One region of the Xenorhabdus aichiensis genome, then DNA from elsewhere that is predicted to be linked to it. Evidence: predicted binding sites of a transcription regulator. Region 1 holds the regulator's gene; each other region holds the start of a gene.
The links. The regulator PurR, encoded in region 1, represses purine synthesis genes. The targets are predictions, from matches to a motif close to CANGCAAACGTTTGCNTG.

Region 1 (3,217 bases):
ATAATAAGAACAGGCTTTCTCCCCAACCGATCAGATAGCTGCCCCCATAACAACTGAGCAAAGGCAAAACCGCCAAGAAAAATGCTGAGGCTCGCACTGATAGCACTTTCTGATGTATTTAACTCTGTTTTCATTACTCCAAAGGCAGGTAGATACATATCAATGGCCAAATAGCCGAGCATACTCAGGCCAGCGAGATAAAACATGAATGAAATGGAATTTTTATTTGTTGTCATTGTGTTAATAACTTGATGTGGTAATTGATAAGGAGATATAAAGCTTATTCTATATGGCATGATTTTTACTTGTGAAACGGTAATATTTGCATCATGTTATGAAAAAAATTGAAAGGAATAAATATGTGGTCTGAATACTCGCTGGAAGTTGTTGATGCTGTAGCCAGAACAGGAAGTTTCAGTGCAGCTGCATCAGAGCTTCATCGTGTCCCTTCTGCTATCAGCTATACGGTAAAACAACTCGAAGAATGGTTGGCTGTACCTTTATTTGAGCGTCGTCACCGTGATGTAGAATTAACGGAAGCGGGGGGTATTTTTGTTAAAGAAGCTCGTTCTGTTATCAAAAAAATGCATCACACTCGCCATCAATGTCAGCAGGTGGCTAATGGTTGGCGAGGGCAGTTCAGTATTGCAGTTGATCAAGTTGTAAAACCTGAGCGAACGCTCCAACTTATTCTGGATTTTTATCGACATTTTCCAGATATTGAGTTGTTTATCTATCCTGAAGTTTTTAATGGTGTGTGGGATGCATTGGTGGATGGGCGGGTTGATGTCGCTATTGGCGCCACACGCGCTTCTCCGGTTGGAGAACGATATAGTTTCAGGGATATGGGGTTTATGCCGTGGTTATGTGTTGCCAGCCCTACACATGAACTGGTTTCGATAGCAGAAAAATTGAATGACGACCAGATGCGCGCTTATTCCAGTTTGTGCCTGGAAGATACTTCTCGCAGCCTGCCCAAGCGTGATACATGGGCTTTGGATAATCAACGGCGATTGATTGTGCCTGATTGGGATATTGGGTTGGCTTGCCTGATGGATGGTCTGTGTGTAGGAATGGTGCCCAAGCATCGTGCATTACCACTGATCCGCAGCGGAAAATTGATCGCACTTGAGCTTGAACAACCATTGCCTGATAGCCCATGTTGCTTGGCATGGTCGCAAAAAAGCCATTCACCCGCATTAAGCTGGTTGCTTGATTATCTCGGAGATAGTGAAACACTTAATGCTGAATGGCTGCAGGAGAACTGATCGTCAACGGCGATAATCGATGAAAGGCCCATCTGCAACAGATCGACGCTCAACAAGACGCGGGTGGACTTCGATAGTTTGTGCATCTTCACGCTTATTGATGATCCTGTCCAGTAACGCCGAGAAGGCCATCTGCCCCAGACGTTCTTTAGGTTGGTGGATGGTTGTCAGCGCTGGCGTGAAGTAGCGTGCGTTACGAATATTGTCATAACCAATGATGGAAATATCTTGAGGGACACGTAAGCCTAGCTCATCGGCTGCACAGATTGCCCCCATTGCCATCACATCGCCACCACAGAAAACGGCTGTGGGGCGATTTTTCTGGTTCAGGATCTTATACATAGCTTGATAGCCAGATTCAGGCTCAAAATCGCCCTGCTCAATCCACTCATTTCGAATGGCAATATTTGCCTCTTTCAGTGCCTTGAGAAAACCTTGATGACGCCCGCCACCTGTATTTCTTGCTAGTGGCCCAGGAATGGAAGCAATATCACGGTGACCGCGTTCAATAAGATAGCGACCGGCCAAATAACCACCATGGAAGGCGTTATCGATAATCGCATCGGTGAAATCTCCTCTAGATTCGCCCCAGTCCATGACTACCATGGGAATATTGCGATAATCTTCCAACATGCCCAAAAGTTGTTCAGGATATTCTGAACACATTACCAGTAAACCATCCACACGCTTTTGAGCGAGCATTGCGAGATAAGCTTTCTGCTTGTCGAGATTGTTGTGAGAATTGCATAAAATCAACGTATAACCTTTGCTATAGCAGCTATTTTCAACGGATTCTATGATTTCGGCAAAATAAGGTGCCTCGCTTGAAGTTGCCAGTAATCCAATGGATTTGGTGTGGTTAACCTTCAAACTACGGGCTACGGCGCTGGGAGAATAGTTTAGTTCTTTAATGGCAGCCCAAACTGCGATTTTTGTATCTTCGGCGACGAAACGGGTTTTATTGATAACATGGGATACGGTTGTGGTTGAAACACCAGCGCGTTTAGCCACATCTTTAATCGTTGCCATGATAAAAAAGACTCCTGACCTTATGGTCTAAATTTATAGATCTTTGTTAATCGTTTGCCAGTATATTTATATATAGGATGAAGGCTGGCAATAACTTAGCGATAAACCTTGAATTTTGTCTGATCTAGCTCAAAAGTGAAAGTAATAATCGATGCTATAAAGTATATGCACTAAATGTCAAATGATGTTTTTTATGTAATAGGGTGAGTAATCATTCAAAATTTATGGTGTTGCGGCACCTTAATTTTCACATTGAGGATGTTTATGGATACAGATCTGAAGTTGGGATTATTGACTGCCAGTAGCGCATTAGTAATGATTGTTATTCTAGCAAGTCTTTGCCTAGTCTAGAAAAAAATTGAAGTGTAACGTTGCCTGCTTTTGTTTGCTTTAAGGGTAAACTTTCGTTATCCAAGACTTATGGAATCGGGAAAGTCTACCCTTTACTATTTCAAACTGGTTTGAGCGTTTATCTCATTAAGCCAGATTTTCTTCAACAAATTTCCAGTTGACCAGAGCCCAGAAATGCTCCAGATATTGAGGGCGCGCATTACGGTAATCGATGTAATATGCGTGTTCCCAAACATCAACTGTCAATACAGGTTTATCTTCACCAGTCAGTGGAGTTGCGGCATTGGAAGTATTGACGATAGCTACGCTGCCGTCAGCTTTCTTGACTAGCCATGTCCAACCAGAACCAAAATTTTTCAGGGCAGCATCAGTAAACTGCTGCTTGAATTCAGCAAAAGAGCCGAAAGCACTGTTAATAGCGTCTGCCACTTTTCCAGTTGGTTCACCACCACCGTTTGGTGACAGGCTATTCCAGTAGAAAGTATGATTCCAGACTTGTGCTGCGTTATTGAAGATGCCGCCTTCGGATGTCTTGATGATTTCTTCCAGTGATTTTCCGGCAAATTCGG
Region 2 (3,217 bases), on a different contig from region 1:
ATATCGCCTTTCTGAATATGTTCTTCACGGATATTTCCGATCCCACCTGCCAGCATGATGGGCTTGTGATAACCACGCAATTCTGCGCCATTATGGGAATTCACCTTTTCTTCATAGGTTCTGAAATACCCTAACAACGCTGGACGCCCAAATTCATTGTTGAACGCAGCACCTCCCAACGGGCCTTCCAGCATGATATCCAGCGCACTGACAATCCGATCAGGCTTACCGAAATCTTCTTCCCACGGTTGTTCAAATCCGGGAATTTTCAGATTAGATACCGAAAAACCGACCAATCCGGCCTTGGGTTTTGCACCTCGCCCTGTTGCACCTTCATCCCGAATTTCCCCGCCTGATCCCGTTGCCGCACCGGGCCAAGGAGAAATGGCGGTCGGGTGGTTATGTGTTTCAACTTTCATCAATATGTGGGCAGGCTCTTGGTGGTAATCATACACTCCACTTTCACGATTGGGGAAAAAGCGCCCAACCTGCGAACCTTCCATCACGGCTGCATTGTCTTTATAAGCAGAGAAAACATAATCCGGCGTCTGTTCAAACGTGTTTTTGATCATCTTGAACAGTGAATTAGGTTGTTCCTGACCATCAATCACCCAATCCGCGTTGAAAATTTTGTGGCGGCAATGCTCAGAGTTTGCCTGCGCAAACATGTAGAGTTCAACATCGGTCGGGTTGCGCCCTAATGTCTGAAAGGCTCTCATCAGATAATCAATTTCATCCGCTGCCAAAGCCAATCCCAATTCAATATTGGCTGATTCCAATGCAGCACGCCCTGACTGCAAGATATCGATCTGTTTCAGTGGCGCAGGCCGTTGGTGAGAAAACAGGGCTTCAACCTGTTCAGATTGAGTGAACACACTTTCCATCATTCGATCATGCAGTAACGCAGACAGCTCCTGCCACTGCCCATCACTCATTTCATCACTCTGGATATAATAGGCAATTCCCCTTTCCAAACGGGCAATCTGTTTCAGCCCACAATTGTGCACAATCTCTGTCGCTTTTGATGACCAGGGAGATATCGTGCCCGGACGAGGCGTCACCAGCAATAGTTGACCTTTAGGTTCATGTTCATCCAAAGAGGGGCCATATTTTAATAACCGATTTAATTTCTCCCGCTCATTTCCTGTGATAGGCGAATGAATTTCTGCAAAATGCACATATTCTGCATAAATCTCTGTAACGGGAAGCTGCTGATCTTGGCACTGGGAAAGGAGCTTAGTAATACGAAACGCTGATAAAGCGGGCGATCCACGCAGAATTTCCATAATAATAGGTTCTCTCATCTTAGAAGCAAAGCCCGACTGATGCCTCAGGGGGAAACGCCGACATTATAGAGGAATGTTTCCTTTGACGAAACCGTTTGCGTGACGGTTATTCAATCGAATAATACAATTAGTAGAATTTCAAAATTGATTCAATAAGGTTGCACATCCCAGTTTTGTTACGCAAAATGCTCAATTACTGGAAATTTAACCATGCTATATTTCACATTTCATACGGAACCTACCGCACTGACAAGAGATAACTATTTGAGCAATATCAAGATAAATTATTTTGTCATCGTCATTATCGCGCTTCTCTCTGCTGCAATCATTGGCCTCAATATCAGTTGGCCCAACAAACAGCAGGAGCAGATAAACAGGATTCTGGCACGGGGAGAGCTTCGGATTAGTACCATCAGTTCCCCTCTGATTTCTGCGAACAGCAAAAATGAAGCAACGGGATTCGACTATGAATTAGCCAAACGGTTTGCTGAATATCTAGGTGTAAAACTTGTCATTCATTTTCGCACTAATATTAACCAGATTTTTGATGACCTAGACAACGATAACGTAGATTTTCTGGCTGCTGGCCTTATCTATAATGAGGAACGGCTAGATCAGGCACGCACTGGCCCTGCCTACTATTCAGTTTCACAGCAACTGATTTACCGCAAGGGTACACCCCGCCCACGCACGTTTGGCGATTTAAACGGCACACTGGTTGTCACTGAGGGATCTGCCCATGCCAGAGAACTGAAAAAATATAAAGAAGAGTCTTATCCCAATTTAACTTGGGAAGATACATCACGCGATAATACACGAGAATTACTTGAGCAGGTGTCCGAAGGCAAAATTGACTATACGATCAGCGATTCAATCAGTTTTTCCCTGCAACAGCGTATTCATCCTAATTTGGCTTTTGCTTTTGAAGTGAATGGGGAACGCCCTCTGACTTGGTATTTGAAGCGCAGTGATGACTATAGCCTTTACTCTGCTATGCTCGATTTTTTCAATGAGATGTCAGAAAACGATGTGATACCACAGCTGGAAGAAAAGTATTTCAGTCATATCCACCAATTCGATTATTTTGATACTATTTCATTCATTCGCGCCATCAATAGTACATTGCCGATATATCAGCCTATTTTTGAGAAATACGCTGGCTCACTTGACTGGCAGTTAGTTGCAGCCATCGCATGGCAAGAGTCGCATTGGAACCCGCAGGCAACCTCACCCACAGGCGTTCGCGGTATGATGATGCTTACTCGCCCGACCGCAGAATGGGTCAAGATCAGTGATCGACTTGATCCAGAGGAAAGTGTCAAAGGGGGTATGGCTTATCTGCATTATCTGATGGATCGGTTGCCGAAAACCATTCCTGAAGATGAACGTATCTGGTTCGCCCTAGCCGCTTATAATATGGGTTATGGGCATATTCTCGATGTCCGAAAACTCACGGCAGAACAAAAAGGTAATCCTGACCGTTGGCTGGATATCAAATCTCGCCTTGATCTGTTAAGCAAGAAAAAGTTCTATATCAACACAACATACGGCTATGCCCGTGGCTATGAAGCGTATCGCTATGTCGAAAACATTCGGCGTTATTACCAGAGTCTGGAAGGGTACTTGCGAGCGAAAAATAAACGCAGCAAAAAAGCGGAGCATGAAACACCAATAGATAAGGTCATCGTACCTCTTTCAGATGAGGGAGGGAATAAAGCCGTGGTTCATGAAAAAACGCCGGAAGTCAAAACACCGACGTAATCTCAAAAAGTCCCTTAGCAATAACCGATTATGGCGTTTCCTGCTGTTGTATTTTTAACTGTTTCAATGCCTTATGCTGCTCTCTGCGTTGTTTAAAGAATGTACTCAACATTGTGGCGCATTCTTGCGCCAGTACTCCACCAGTGATTTCAATCTGATGATTCATGCCC
Region 3 (3,217 bases), on a different contig from region 1:
GAAGTTTAGTAAGGCTTCAAGACGGCCTTGAGAAACTTCTGGCTGATACGGGGTATATGCCGTGTACCAGCCTGGGTTCTCCAGCAAATTACGCAGAATAACCGGAGGGAGTACCGATGGCGCGTATCCCATGCCGATATAAGATTGATAACGCTTATTCTGGCTGGCCATCACTTTCAGTTCAGCCAGTGCCTGTTGTTCTGTCGCGCCTTCGCCTACAGCAGGCGGCTCTGACAATGCGATATCACGAGGAACGATTTTATTCGTCAGATCGTCAAGAGAATTTGCACCAACTGTCGCCAGCATCTCTTTTTGCTGTTCAGCAGAAGAACCAATGTGGCGACGAGTGAATTCACCTTGATTTTCAAGTTGGATTAGTGTCTGGGTCATTGATGATAATTTCCTGAAACTAGCTAAAAACGGCACACATAAAAAACGCCCCATTCACAACGTGATATGGGGCGATAGTCATCATTATTCTTCTTCTGCCAAAAGTGACTGATAACCTTCCGCATCAAGCAGATGGGTGAGTTCACTCTCGTCAGAGATCTTAAGGCGGAACAGCCAACCTTCGTTATAAGGTTCACTGTTGACTAATTCAGGAGAACTTTCCAACTCTGAATTAACAGCGGTAACTTCACCACTCAAGGGGGCATAAATATCAGAAGCCGCTTTGACTGATTCTACAACAGCACAGTCACTACCACTATTTACAACTGCACCGACTTCGGGCAAATCAACGAATACCATATCACCCAAGAGTTCCTGAGCGTGCTCGGTAATACCTACAGTGTATTCACCATTTCCTTCCGCACGAACCCATTCGTGTGATGAGGTATATTTTAATTCTGCTGGTACATGACTCATCGTTGCCATCTCCTTATTTTTAATTCATTAATAAAAATGTTACGACCAAAATTACTCTACGAGCGGTTTGCCCATCCGTACAAAACCCGGTTTAACCACCTGAACAGGCATTTCACGGTTACGGATCTGAACAATCGCTTGTTCTCCGATTCCCTGAGGAACTCGTGCAAGAGCAATGCTGAACCCCAAAGTTGGAGAGAATGTTCCGCTGGTAATGACGCCAGAACGCATTTCACCCGCTTTATCAGTGAAGTGGACAGTTAAACCACTACGCAATACGCCCTTTTCGCGCATAATTAAGCCAACCAGTTGTTCTGTACCTACTTCACGCTGTCTTTCCAGCGCTTCACGGCCAATGAATTGACGATCTTCCGGTTTCCACGCAATTGTCCATCCCATATTGGCCGCTAAAGGCGAAATGGTCTCATCCATTTCCTGACTGTAAAGATTCATACCCGCTTCGAGGCGTAGTGTATCCCGTGCGCCCAATCCAGCGGGTTTGACGCCTGCTGCCAGCAATTGCTGCCAAAAATCAGCAGCCTGTTCTTTCGGTAACGCAATTTCATAACCTGCTTCGCCGGTATAACCGGTCGTCGCGATAAATAAATCGCCAGATTGAACACCGAAAAAAGGCTTCATGCCTGTCACGGCCTGTTTTTGTTCATCATTCAGCAGGGATTGTGTTTTAGACTGCGCATTCGGGCCTTGAACAGCGATCAATGCCAAGTCATCACGCACCGTAATTTCGACGGGGTAATTCGTGGCATGCTGTTGAATCCATGCTAAGTCTTTGTCACGGGTCGCAGAATTCACAACCATGCGATAGAAGTCATCAGTGAAGAAATAGACTATCAGGTCATCAATAACACCACCGGAGGCATTCAACATGCCGGTATAAAGTGCCTTACCCTGTTCGGTCAGTTTGGTGACGTCATTTGCCAGAAGATAGAGGAGAAAATCACGGCAACCTGTGCCATGCAGATCCACAATGGTCATGTGGGAAACATCGAACATACCAGCATCAGTACGCACCGTGTGATGTTCGTCGATTTGTGAACCGTATTGAAGGGGCATCATCCAGCCATGAAAATCTACCATGCGCGCTCCGCATGCCAGATGTTGATCATATAGTGGGGTGTGTTTTGACATTATTTCCCTCTTTCCATTCTTAACATGAAAATGTTTTTGACCTGAAAAACATACGGCGTATTAACCGACAGAGGTTGGATCATGAATCAAAAAAAGCGGTTAATGACGCAAACGATACCTTGGGTTAGAAGTTATCACTGAAAATGAAAATGAACCATAAAATAAATTAGCAGCATTACAGTAATAACCTGAAAAACCATTCACTATCATGCAGAATTTTTGTCTAATTTATTGCGTGAAAGCGCTCAAAATTTTTAATGAAACCCAGAATACGTTCTTTTTTTATTAGAAAAAGACTAAAGTGCGAAGCAAATCAACTGAACACACTTTAGTCCAACATGAGGAAAACTAATCCCAAATGAGAAGCAGAATTAGATTTTTTCAACCGAAGAGGTTTGAGAAATCAGCCAATCAGGGAGATCATTTAGCCCCATGGCATGACGAAGCAGTTGCGATTTCACTCCCGGTAAGTGATCAGCGAACGTTAATCCAATATCACGCAATAGTTTTTTAGCCGGATTATTGCCATCAAATAGCTGACGAAACCCTTGCATGCCTGCCAGCATCACCGCTGCGCTGTGCTTGCGGCGGCGTTCGAAACGCCCCAGATAGAGATACTGACCGATGTCTTTCCCCTGACGGTGTAGGCGGCTCAGTTCTCCAATCAACTCTGCCACATCCATAAATCCCAAATTAACGCCTTGTCCCGCCAAAGGATGAATAGTATGTGCAGCATCCCCCAGCAGAGCTAACCGATGGGCTGCAAAATTACGGGCATAACGCCCCATCAATGGAATAGCCTGGCGTTCACTGACTAATTCACACTGACCAAGCTGCATATCAAATGTAACGCCCAATTGCCGATTAAATAATACAGCGTCGATTGCCTTGCGCTGTTGCGCAGCTTCAGCAGGTAGTGACCAGACAATCGAGCATAAATGGGGATCAGACAACGGCAAGAAAGCCAGAATTCCATCACCATGAAAGACCTGACGCGCAACAGCCTGATGAGGTTCTTCGGTACGAATGGTGGCGACCAGTGCATGGTGCTCATAATCCCAAAAGGTCAGTGGAATATCCGCATGTTGACGCAGCCATGAATTCGCACCATCAGCACCAACAACCAGCCGTGAAGTGAGCATTCGCTCATCGGACAGAGTAATGAAAGCTTCGTTTTCTCCCCACGCGACATTTTTGAGGG
Region 4 (3,217 bases), on a different contig from region 1:
GGGGGGGCAATTGATCGCTTGCTAGTATCAGTTTCCCTTGTTGCAATGTCAGACGGTGGAGGTTACGCGGTGTCAGCAAGTGTTGCCATTTGAGATCCAGATTAACGGTATTGGCATTGAGTGAGAAAACGCTTTGCTGATCATGGATATTCACGTTGTTGAGCGTCAATGTTGCAGGTTGTAGCCAGCTGTGACTGATGCTTTCAATGCTGATCTTATAGTGGCCTTGTTTGTTGAGCCATTGGTTTAATTGTTTGGTTCCCCAGTGCGTCTGGACAACGATATAAATGACGATAATTGCCAAAATCAGCAACAGCAAAAGAGTAACAAAAAATTTCCTTAACCACTTCATGATCTCACCTCAGTATGACCTCCTGATAAAGACTCTTTATGCCGTAAAACGGATATTCACACAATAGGATGGGGTGGATTGATAATCAATCAGTGTGTTTCTGAAGAAACTCATGTTGATATTGCGAGGGGTTACGCAAACAAAGTGAAAAAACTCCCACTGAAAAAGCGGGAGAGGAAATTAGAGGAATGAAAATCCGGCCGCTATTTTTCCTGCGGAAAAATCAGGTTTAGAAGAATTGCAGTCAGCCCGCCAGCGGCAATGCCGGAAGATAGCAGATTTTTCACCCACTCAGGTGCAAACTGTAAAATCAAGGGTTGTTGGGATACGCCCAAACCAACGGCCAGCGACAACGCGATGATCATAATGGCGCGGCGGTTCAGTGGCTCGCGGGAGACAATTCTGACACCGGATGCGGCGATAGTACCAAACATGACAATGGTGGCGCCCCCTAACACGGGTTCAGGAATATGTTGTACAAATCCGGCTACGGCGGGGAACAACCCCAACAGGATCAGCATAGAAGCGATAATGTAACCAACATGGCGGCTGGCAACGCCGGTCAGTTGTATCACACCATTGTTCTGACCAAAACAGGAGTTCGGAAACGTATTGAATACGGCGGAAACTATTGAATTGAGGCCATTTGCCAGTACACCCCCCTTGATGCGTTTCATATATAACGGGCCACTGACTGGCTGTTCTGAAACATCGGAGGTCGCTGTAATATCGCCGATGGTTTCCAACGACGTCACCATAAAAATCAGGATAAGGGGGATCAGTAGATTCCAGTCAAAAGACAGTCCGTAATAGAGCGGAGAGGGAACAGTGATGATTGGTGTGTCTGTTCTAGGTGTCGCATGAGGCAGCATCCCCATGTACCAGGCCACCAGATAGCCTACCGCCATAGCAATGACCAGAGAGGCAACTCGCAGGTAGGGATTGCGCTGGCGATTCAGTAGCACGATAACGGCAAGAACGGTTCCTGCCAGCAGCAGATTTTCAGGCGCACCAAACGTACCGTTTTGAATGGCAGAGTAACCGCCGCCGATGGAAGTCAACCCGACTTGGATCAGCGACAGGCCGATAATCATCACGACAATACCGGAAACCAGCGGCGTAATGATTTTTCTAGCCAGATGCAGCACGCGGGACAGCAGCACTTCGGTTATTGCCGCCACCATCAGCGTACCAAACAGAGCGGCCATCATGGTTGGGATATCTGCTCCTCCATTTTTAAGAGCCAGCCCGCCCATGATCAGTGGTGCAACAAAATTAAAACTGGTTCCCTGAATGGAAAGCAAGCCAGAGCCGACAGGCCCCCAGGAGCGGATCTGGATAAGCGATGCTACTCCTGATGCGAACAGGGACATGCTGATAATGCGTTGTGTATCCTGTTCGGGAAGCCCCAGAGCCTGACAGATCAACATGGCGGGCGTGATAACGGCAACAAACATTGCCAGCAGATGCTGGCTGGCCGCAAACAGTGCGTGTAGAAGCGGCGGTTTATCTTCTAGACGGTAAATCAATTCGCTGCCTGATTTTTCGGGCGCTTCTGATGCAGAGTGTTCACGGGTTGAGGTAACCATGATGTGAAATTCCGGATGGACAAAAAAACCTATTTTAATGATCTGCCTTATTAAGGCAATCGTTTGCGCTGAATTTTTATAATGAATAACAACTTGATTTAGTCACACTTTTAAATTTTTTAACTTGTGTTTATCAGTAATTTTTTTTCTAATCCTCCCCTTACCTGCTCTTGGCGTTTTTATAGGATGATTATAACGTCGCATTAAATTCACATAATTTTAACAATAGATGAGGTACGTAGATGTATCATCTGGATACTTATGGCACGCTCGTTGCTGCCACACTGGTTTTGCTACTAGGAAGAAAACTCGTACAATCAGTTCCATTTCTTGAGAAATATACTATCCCTGAGCCGGTCGCAGGTGGATTATTAATCGCTGTCATTTTGCTAGTGATTAAACAGTTCATAGGTTGGGAAGTGAGTTTCGATTTATCTCTCCAAGAGCCTCTCATGTTGACGTTTTTTGCCACAATCGGTTTGAACGCTAACCTTGCCAGCCTGAAAGCAGGCGGGAAATTCCTGATAATCTTTGTCTTTGTCGTGGTTGGGCTGTTGCTGGTGCAGAATACAGTGGGGATTGCGCTGGCGAAAATGCTTGGTCTTGACCCATTAATGGGGTTGTTGGCTGGCTCCATCACGCTTTCAGGTGGACACGGAACGGGAGCTGCCTGGGGTAAATTATTCTCTGAACGCTATGGTTTTGAGAATGCGACAGAAGTCGCAATGGCCTGTGCGACATTCGGCTTGATATTGGGGGGGTTGATTGGTGGCCCGGTCGCCCGTTTGTTGGTAAAAAATACCCAAACGCCGGACTTAGGCGCTGATGATACAGAAATCCCAACTGCATTCGAGAAGCCTTATACTGGCCGCCTTATCACGCCATTGGTCATGCTGGAAACTATTGCCTTAATCTCTATCTGTTTGTTGGCGGGGAGTTATATTGAGAAACAGTTAGTACATACGATGTTTGAATTGCCCACATTTGTATGCGTATTGTTTGTTGGGGTAATCCTGAGTAATGGCCTATCGCTACTTGGTTTTTATCGAGTATTTGACCGAGCGGTGTCGGTACTGGGTAATGTCAGCCTGTCACTGTTCCTGGCTATGGCGTTGATGAGCCTGAAATTGTGGCAGTTGTCTTCACTTGCATTGCCAATTTTGGTGATCCTCGCGGTGCAGTCGGTGGTGATGGCATTGTATGCGATTTTCGTGACTTACCGCGTGATGGGTAAGAATTACGATGCTTCGATTCTGTCGGCTGGTCACTGTGGTTT

Region 2: the regulator PurR is predicted to act here: its motif matches at 1,371-1,388, upstream of purL (phosphoribosylformylglycinamidine synthase).
Region 3: the regulator PurR is predicted to act here: its motif matches at 2,121-2,138, upstream of gcvT (glycine cleavage system aminomethyltransferase GcvT).
Region 4: the regulator PurR is predicted to act here: its motif matches at 1,994-2,011, upstream of PSI22_RS03480 (nucleobase:cation symporter-2 family protein).

Annotation. Positions count from the first base shown of each region.
Region 1 covers NZ_JAQRFO010000009.1:32,853-36,069, reverse strand. Annotated here, with positions in the region: gene punC (purine nucleoside transporter PunC) at 1-236, opposite strand, end outside; gene punR (DNA-binding transcriptional activator PunR) at 360-1,268, shown strand; gene purR (HTH-type transcriptional repressor PurR) at 1,272-2,297, opposite strand; gene sodB (superoxide dismutase [Fe]) at 2,775-3,217, opposite strand, start outside.
Region 2 covers NZ_JAQRFO010000027.1:11,638-14,854, forward strand. Annotated here, with positions in the region: gene purL (phosphoribosylformylglycinamidine synthase) at 1-1,286, opposite strand, end outside; gene mltF (membrane-bound lytic murein transglycosylase MltF) at 1,551-3,047, shown strand; gene tadA (tRNA adenosine(34) deaminase TadA) at 3,076-3,217, opposite strand, start outside.
Region 3 covers NZ_JAQRFO010000039.1:22,631-25,847, reverse strand. Annotated here, with positions in the region: gene gcvP (aminomethyl-transferring glycine dehydrogenase) at 1-390, opposite strand, end outside; gene gcvH (glycine cleavage system protein GcvH) at 475-867, opposite strand; gene gcvT (glycine cleavage system aminomethyltransferase GcvT) at 919-2,016, opposite strand; gene ubiI (FAD-dependent 2-octaprenylphenol hydroxylase) at 2,388-3,217, opposite strand, start outside.
Region 4 covers NZ_JAQRFO010000004.1:105,987-109,203, forward strand. Annotated here, with positions in the region: gene PSI22_RS03475 (AsmA family protein) at 1-352, opposite strand, end outside; gene PSI22_RS03480 (nucleobase:cation symporter-2 family protein) at 556-1,941, opposite strand; gene gltS (sodium/glutamate symporter) at 2,184-3,217, shown strand, end outside.